One region of the Blautia sp. MCC269 genome, then DNA from elsewhere that is predicted to be linked to it. Evidence: predicted binding sites of a transcription regulator. Region 1 holds the regulator's gene; the other holds the start of a gene.
What was found. Region 1 encodes HrcA, which represses chaperone genes, less so after heat shock. Its sites were predicted from a motif close to TGTTAGCACTCNNNNNNNNNGAGTGCTAACA; they were not measured.
Positions count from the first base shown of each region.

Region 2: a site for HrcA is predicted at 2,271-2,301, ahead of htpG (molecular chaperone HtpG). Genes of this name have one in related genera too.

Region 1 is NZ_WQQE01000038.1:87,474-91,876, reverse strand. It holds gene GPK88_RS11890 (glycoside hydrolase family 172 protein) at 1-13, shown strand, start outside; gene GPK88_RS11885 (ABC transporter substrate-binding protein) at 29-1,225, shown strand; gene hrcA (heat-inducible transcriptional repressor HrcA) at 1,458-2,501, shown strand; gene grpE (nucleotide exchange factor GrpE) at 2,520-3,155, shown strand; gene dnaK (molecular chaperone DnaK) at 3,209-4,403, shown strand, end outside.
Region 2 is NZ_WQQE01000082.1:32,250-36,652, reverse strand. It holds gene GPK88_RS17420 (choice-of-anchor D domain-containing protein) at 1-2,193, shown strand, start outside; gene htpG (molecular chaperone HtpG) at 2,447-4,403, shown strand, end outside.

The DNA.
Region 1 (4,403 bases):
ATGGCCCAGATAAAAAGGGTGGTAGAGATTGAAAAAACAGGTATTTTGCGGGGTATTTGCCCTGGCTCTGGCAGTGACAGGATGTGGAGTCCAGAAGAAGGAGGCTGCATCTGATATTGTGCCGGAGAACAGACAGGAACTGACGATCCTTCATGTGGATGCAGGCACAGAAGGCTTTGATTCTTTTATCAGCCAGGCGGAAAAAGATCTTGGAATAAAGATCCATATTGAAAAATGTCCGGCCAATGCGGACAATCGCCAGGCCAAAATAGCAACTCTTCTGACATCAGGAGATGATTCTGTTGATCTGATCACAGTAAATGATGAGATGATATCCGAATTTAAACATAAGGGATTTCTTCTTCCGTTGGAAGATACGGTTATGACAGAGGAGACAGCGGCGAATTTTCTGCAGGAATACCTGAAAGAAATATGCATGTCAGACGGACATATTTTTTCGGTACCGTTCAGGATGGATATCATGGCATTCTGGGTGAACCAGGAATTGCTGGATCAGGCTGGTCTGGACAGACTCTCCTGTCTCAGTGATCTTGAGATCCTTCAAAAAAAGCTTCAGAATACGGGAAAATATGCATATGGGGATGCATGGGAGATTTCTTACATATATAATAGTATCAGCGAGTATGTCGATTTTTTCGGAGGAGATTATACAGACTGGACGGATCCGAAAACAAGAGAAGCGGCAGAATATATGAAGCGAATGCTGGATACAGGGATGATATCAGAGGAGAATCTGATCGACCAGCATGACCAGCTGAATGAAAAATTTATAAACGGCCAGTATGGATGTATGTTTATGTATACCGGTGTGTTGAGTACTTTTCAGAATGCAGGCGTGTATGGAAAAGATAAGATCCATATGGCACCATTTCCGGAATTTGACGAGAAGGTGACCAATATCGCAACCTGGCAGTATGTACTGAATAAAAATTCTGATCATAAAGAAGCAGCTCTGAAGTTCCTTCAGTATGTGTCCGGATATGAGGCCAGTAAAAATTACGGACAGCTGACAAAAATGTGTCCGGCAAGACTGGATGTGATCGAGGATAAGAATTTTGATCTGGATGGCATTGAAATGATCCGGCAATATCTGAAAGATTATAAGCTGAAAGCAAGACCACTGTGTGCCGATTCCATAGAAGCCGTTTCGTCCATGGGAACGGAATTTCAGAAATATATGCTGGGACAGAAAACAGAAGCGTAATTTTTTGCCGGGGCACAGAACTGCATAGACCAGTATTACAAAAAAGCATCGTACTGATGCTTTTTTTGTTTTGAAAAAATAAGAACTTTTTTTCAAAACATATTGACAAATATTTTACATGGTGATATCTTAAAGACTGTAGATGTTAGCACTCCACTAAAATGAGTGCTAACAGATGTAAAAAAGAATCAACATCCGTCAGGAAAGAATAAAAAGGAAAGGAGATGGATTCATGGAAGAGGTGTTGAATGAGCGCAAGCAAAAAATCTTAAAAGCAATCATCAAGACCTATATGGAAACCGGAGAACCGGTTGGTTCCAGGACCATTTCCAAGTATGCGGATCTCAATGTCAGTTCCGCAACGATCCGAAATGAAATGTCAGACCTGACAGATATGGGCTATATCGTCCAGCCTCATACCTCAGCAGGAAGGATTCCTTCAGATAAGGGCTACAGACTTTACGTCAATGAGTTGATGAAGGAGAAGGAAGCGGAGGTCGCAGAGCTGCGAGATCTGATCATTGAGAAGACAGATAAGATGGATAAGGTGCTTAAGAAGGTTGCGAAGGTTCTTGCTTCCAATACCAACTATGCTACCATGGTTTCCGTTCCGCAGTACAGCGGCAACAAGGTCAAGTTCATCCAGCTGTCGAGGATGAGCGAGCTTCAGCTTGTGGCAGTGGTTGTCAGTGACAACAACACAGTCCGGAACCAGATCATCAATCTGGATGAGGAAATGGACGACCAGACGATCCTGAAACTGAATCTTCTTCTTAACACCAATCTCAATGGGATTCCAATCCAGGATATCAACCTTGGGATGATCGCCAGACTGAAGGAACAGGCAGGCAGCCACAGCGGTGTGGTGGCAACGGTTCTGGATGCAGTGGCAGCCACCATTCATGTGGAAGAGGAAGATATGGAGATCTATACTTCAGGTGCAACTAACATTTTCAAGTATCCGGAGCTTGCCGATAAAGAGAAGGCAACGGAGCTGATCTCCGCATTTGAGGAGAAGCATGAACTTGCCGATCTTGTAAAAGAACAGATGTCAGATGGAGAGAATACAGGAATTCAGGTTTACATCGGTGATGAGATGCCAATCCAGACCATGAAGGACTGCAGCATTGTAACTGCCAGATATGAACTGGGAGACGGAATGTACGGAACCATCGGGATCATCGGTCCCAAACGAATGGATTATGAGAATGTAGTGGACAGTCTGAAGGAACTGAAGAATCATCTGGATGACGTTTTGAAAAAGAAGAAAACTTAGAAAGGCGGTAGAAAAAAAGTGTCGGAGGAAACAAAGAAAACATCCGAAGAGCAGGAAGCGGAGAAGGAAATCCCCGTAACTGACGGAGATCAGGAAGAAGAAAACCTGACACCGGAGGGAGAAGATCTGCCGGAGGAAGAAAATAATACTCCAGGCGAAGAAGCTGCCTCAGAGGATAAAAAAGAAGAAAAATCAAAAACTTCCTTCTTCGGAAAGAAGAAAAAAGATAAATCTGAGCAGAAGGTGGAGGAACTTACCGATCGCCTGAAGCGTACCATGGCTGAATTTGATAATTTCCGTAAAAGAACGGAAAAAGAAAAATCCAGCATGTACATCATCGGCGCAAAAGAGATCGTTGAAAAGATCCTGCCGGTTGTGGATAACTTCGAAAGAGGTCTTGCACAGGCACAGGAAGGCGATGCTTTTGCAGATGGAATGAAAATGATCTACAAGCAGCTTACCACAACACTGGATGAGCTTGGTGTGAAGCCGATCGAAGCAGTGGGAAAGGAATTCAACCCGGATTTCCATAATGCAGTGATGCATGTGGAGGATGAAGAGGTTGGAGAGAACATCGTGGTGGAAGAATTTCAGAAGGGCTACACCTACAAGGATTTCGTAGTACGCCACAGTATGGTAAAGGTTGCAAACTAACTGACAACAAACTTTATTTTAACAGATACAGACTAAAACAGGAGGAAAAAATCATGGGAAAGATTATTGGTATTGACTTAGGTACAACAAACAGCTGTGTAGCCGTAATGGAAGGTGGACAGCCGACAGTTATCGCAAATACAGAAGGCGCAAGAACAACACCATCCGTTGTAGCATTCACAAAAACAGGAGAGCGTCTGGTAGGTGAGCCTGCAAAACGTCAGGCAGTTACAAATGCAGACAGAACAATCTCCTCTATCAAAAGAGAGATGGGTACCGATTACCGTGTAACCATCGATGACAAGAAATATTCTCCACAGGAGATTTCCGCAATGATCCTTCAGAAACTGAAAAAGGATGCAGAGGCATATCTTGGTGAGAAAGTAACAGAGGCAGTTATCACAGTTCCGGCTTACTTCAACGATGCTCAGCGTCAGGCTACCAAAGATGCAGGTAAGATCGCAGGTCTTGATGTAAAACGTATCATCAACGAGCCTACAGCAGCAGCTCTTGCATATGGCCTTGACAATGAGAAAGAGCAGAAGATCATGGTATACGACCTTGGTGGTGGTACATTTGATGTATCTGTTATCGAGATTGGTGATGGCGTTATCGAGGTTCTTTCCACAGCTGGTAACAACCGTCTTGGTGGAGATGACTTTGATAAGAAAATCACAGACTACATGCTTTCCGAGTTCAAGAGAACAGAGGGCGTAGATCTTAGCAACGATAAGATGGCTCTTCAGAGACTGAAAGAGGCAGCTGAGAAAGCTAAGAAAGAGCTTTCTTCCGCAACAACAACAAACATCAACCTTCCGTTCATCACAGCTACAGCTGAGGGACCGAAGCATTTCGATATGAACCTTACAAGAGCTAAATTTGATGAGCTGACACATGATCTTGTAGAGATGACAGCAGAGCCGGTTCGCCGTGCACTGTCTGATGCAGGTATCACAGCTTCTGAGCTTGGCCAGGTACTTCTGGTTGGTGGTTCTTCCCGTATCCCAGCTGTACAGGATAAGGTAAGACAGTTAACTGGCAAAGAGCCGAGCAAGAACCTGAACCCGGATGAGTGTGTTGCACTTGGTGCTTCCGTACAGGGTGGTAAACTTGCAGGTGATGCAGGTGCCGGTGATATCCTTCTTCTGGATGTTACTCCACTGTCACTGTCCATCGAGACAATGGGTGGTATCGCAACTCGTCTGATTGAGAGAAATACTACAATTCCTACAAAGAAGAGCCAGATCT
Region 2 (4,403 bases), on a different contig from region 1:
GCCGAAGAACTTACCTATTCGGCGGCGGCTTCCACAGAAGACGGAAGTGGTGTCCTGAACTTCGGATCTGTTGAAGAAGGATATACGGAAGTACCAGGAGAACAGTATGTTATTATTACCAATAATGGAACCGGAGATCTGAATTTTAAAGAAATTGCGCCGGAGAATTTTATGGCGCAGGATATTAACGAGCAGCCATTGAAAAGTGGTGAATCAGTTACCGTATGGGTGAAACCAAGAGAAGGGCTGAAAGCCGGAGAATATAAAGATCTGATTACCTATCAGACAGAAGAAGGCGCAGATGTTTTCTTTGAGGCAGATTTTTCAGTGGAAGCAGGAGAAAAAGACGATAAAGCGGACTCTGGAAAAACAACCGAACCAAAAGAAAATGAAGATAAAACCTATAAACTTACCGTAGACTCCGAAGAAATTTCTTTTGATGATCTGACAGCAGGTTATGATAATGTTGAAACAAGAACTGTTACAGTCAGAAATGATGGTACAGAGACAGTGACGCTGGTACAGCCGGTTTCCGAAATATTTGACATTGCACCGGTCAGCGCAGTGGAAAGTGACGGAAATATTCAGCTTGCCCAGGGGGATGAGCAGATGTTTACCGTACAGCCAAAAATCGGTCTTGAAGCAAAAGCAGATTCTTACACAGAAGATCTTGTCTTTGCCTCATCGGATAACAATGCATCGGTAACAGTAAAAGCATCGGTAACTGTGAAAGAAGAACCTCAGAAAATAGTATCGGTAAGCGTTAATCCGGAAAAACTGAATTTTGAAAGCCAGGAACAGGGATACAGTACAGCGCCAGAAGCGCAGACAGTAACAGTTGAAAACACCGGAACAGAAGCGGTTCGTTTGGTACAGCCAACCGCCAGAAACTATGAAGTAGGTACAATTTCGGCGGAAGTGATTAATCCGGGAGATTATGCTACGTTTACCGTACAGCCGAAGACAGGTCTTGCAGCAGGCAGCTACAATGGAACAATTCAGATAACGGATAAAGATGGAAACATAAAAGATGGAGTTTCCGTATCATTTGAAGTGACAGAGCCTGCACCGATTTATAATCTATCTGTCAGCCCGGAAAATCTGGAATTTGGAAATGCAGAGGAAGGATACAAAAATATTCCAGAGGCACAGACGGTTACCGTTACCAATACCGGAAACACAGCAATTACATTGCAGCAGCCTTCCGGTATGAATTATACAGTGGGCAGTCTTTCCAAGACAGAGATTAACGCAGGAGAAAACGCTACATTTACTGTACAGCCGGCAGGTGGCCTTTCTGCATCTGAATATGTGGAAGACATTGCGGTTTCCAGTAGCGCGGATGTGGAAGTTTCTGTAAATGCACATTTCACTGTCACAGAAAAAAAGACGGATAATACGAAAAAAGGAAATAATCTGACAGGAATAAAAAAACCGTCTGACATTAAAGATCTTCCAAATGGTACCGAGAAGACACAGAAAGCACTGAAACTTCCGGAAACAGTAACAATTAAGACAACAAAGGGAGAACAGAAAGCTTCTGTAACATGGGATGTAAATGGCTGTTCTTATAATCCGTCCTCTGCGGACAGACAGACATTTAATGTAAAAGGTACTGTCAAACTTCCAGATGGGGTAAAAAATCCGGATGGAATCAGCACAGTGATTGCAGTAAGTGTGACTGTAAACGGATACAGTGGTTCCAAGGCAGCTGCTTCCGATAATAAGATCACAGGAATTGATCCGGATGGCAAGTATGATACCAACACGAAGATTACTTTTACAGCAGTGGGAGCAGGAATGGATAATGCCAGCCCGCGTAAGGGAGATACCAGATATCTTCCGAAAAGCTGGAAAATTACAGAGGAGCGTACATGGGATGCAGCACCGTACACAGCAACATTCCGCGTAAGCAAACCGGGTAATTACACCTTAAAAGTTACTTTTGGACAGCAGAAATATGATGGCACCAACTGGAAAGATACAGGTACACAGTCAGAAAGTACCGTTGCTTTTGCTGTATCACAGGCCGAGATTCTTACAGCAACACCGAGTCCTGCAGTTACGCAGTCAAACAAAAAATCGGCAGTGCAGACAGGAGACAGTACACCGGTTATGACATTTGTGATTGTTCTGGTTGTTGCAGCAGTATGCATTGGTGGTATTCTTGTGTATCGCAGAAAGAAAAAATAAATAAATTATACGCAGATAGCGTCCCCTCGCATGACTTGATGTGCGAGGGGATTTTTACATGGAAAATACAAAATTGTTACTAGCACTCGAAAATGGTGAGTGCTAAATTTTCCTTGACTTTTGTAAAAAGTCGTATTAGTATATATTTAGTCAGTCGGATAAAAGAATCCGCAGGATGATAAAGTAAAGACAGAAACAGTTTTCCGGTTCTGCCGGGAATATAAGGAATAAAAGTAAAAGGAGAGTGACATACATGTCAGCAAAACATGGAAGTTTATCAATCAACAGTGAAAATATTTTCCCGATTATCAAGAAATGGTTATATTCAGACCATGATATTTTTGTAAGAGAGATGATCTCCAATGGATGTGATGCAATCACCAAGCTGAGAAAACTGGAAGTTATGGGTGATTACACATTTCCGGACGGATATAAACCGGCAGTGAATGTTATTGTGGATCCGGATCAGAAGACTCTGAAGTTTATTGATAACGGTATCGGTATGACGGCAGACGAAGTAGAGGAATATATTACTCAGATTGCATTTTCCGGTGCAACAGAGTTTCTTGAGAAGTATAAAGATAAGACAACCGATGATCAGATGATTGGTCATTTCGGACTTGGTTTCTATTCCGCTTTTATGGTTGCGGACGAAGTTCATATTGATACTCTTTCTTATAAAGAGGGTTCCACACCGGTTCACTGGACCTGTGATGGTGGTACAGAATACGAGATGGCAGATGGAAATAAGACAGAGCCTGGAACAGAAATCACTCTTTTCCTTAATGAAGAAAGCCTGGAGTTTGCAAATGAATACCGCATGCGTGAAGTAATTGAGAAATACTGTTCTTTCATGCCGGTAAATATTTATCTTTCCAAGGCAAACGCAGAGCAGGAATATGAAACTATTGACGAAGCAGATCTCCGTGACGACGATGTAGTAGTGGAGCATATCCATGAAGAAGCCAAGACAGAGGAGAAAGAGAACGATAAAGGTGAGAAAGAAGTTGTTGAAGTTTCTCCTGCCAAAGACAAGGTAAAAATTAATAAACGTCCGGTATCGTTAAGTGACACACAGCCATTGTGGATGAAACATCCAAATGAGTGTACAGATGAAGAGTATAAAGAATTTTACCGTAAGGTATTTATGGATTACAAGGAGCCACTGTTCTGGATTCATCTGAATATGGATTATCCGTTCAACCTGAAAGGTATCCTGTATTTCCCGAAAATCAGAACCGAGTACGATTCTATTGAGGGAACAATCAAACTTTATAATAATCAGGTGTTTATCGCAGATAACATTAAAGAGGTAATTCCGGAATTCCTTCTTCTTCTGAAAGGTGTCATTGACTGCCCGGATCTGCCACTGAATGTATCTCGTTCCGCACTGCAGAATGACGGTTTTGTCAAGAAAATTTCCGAGTATATTACAAAGAAAGTTGCAGACAAACTGACAGGAATGTGCAAGACTGACAGAGAATCCTATGAGAAATACTGGGATGATATCAGTCCGTTTATCAAATTTGGCTGCATCAAGGATTCAAAATTCGGTGAGAAGATGAATGACTATATTCTCTTCAAAAATCTGGATGGCAAATATCTTACCCTGAAAGACTGTGTTGAGGAAAATAAAAAAGAAGAAGCCAAAACAGAAGAAGAGAAAACTTCGGATGAATCCAAGAAAGAAGAAAAGGAAGAACCAGAAAAGACAGTTATCTATTATGTTACAGATGAAGTACAGCAGAGCCAGTATATTAACATGTTCCGCGAGGCAGGAAAAGATGCTGTAATCCTGAAACATGTGATAGATTCTCAGTTTATTTCTCATCTTGAGCAGCAGGATCAGGAAATTCAGTTCAAGAGAATTGATGCGGATCTTACAGAAGAGCTTCGTGAAGATGGCGAGACAGATGAAACAACAGTAAAGACTCTGACAGATGTATTCCGCAAAAACCTCGGCAAAGATAAACTGGAAGTAAAAGTAGAAAAACTGAAAAATGAAAATACTGCAGCGATGATTACACTTCCAGAAGAGAGCCGCCGTATGCAGGATATGATGAAGATGTACAATATGTATGGAATGGATCCGAATATGTTCGGAGGACAGGAAATACTTGTTCTGAACGCAAATCATCCACTTGTGAAATTTGTGGCAGAAAATCAGGAATCTGAGCATGTTCCGGTGATTTGTGAACAGCTCTATGATC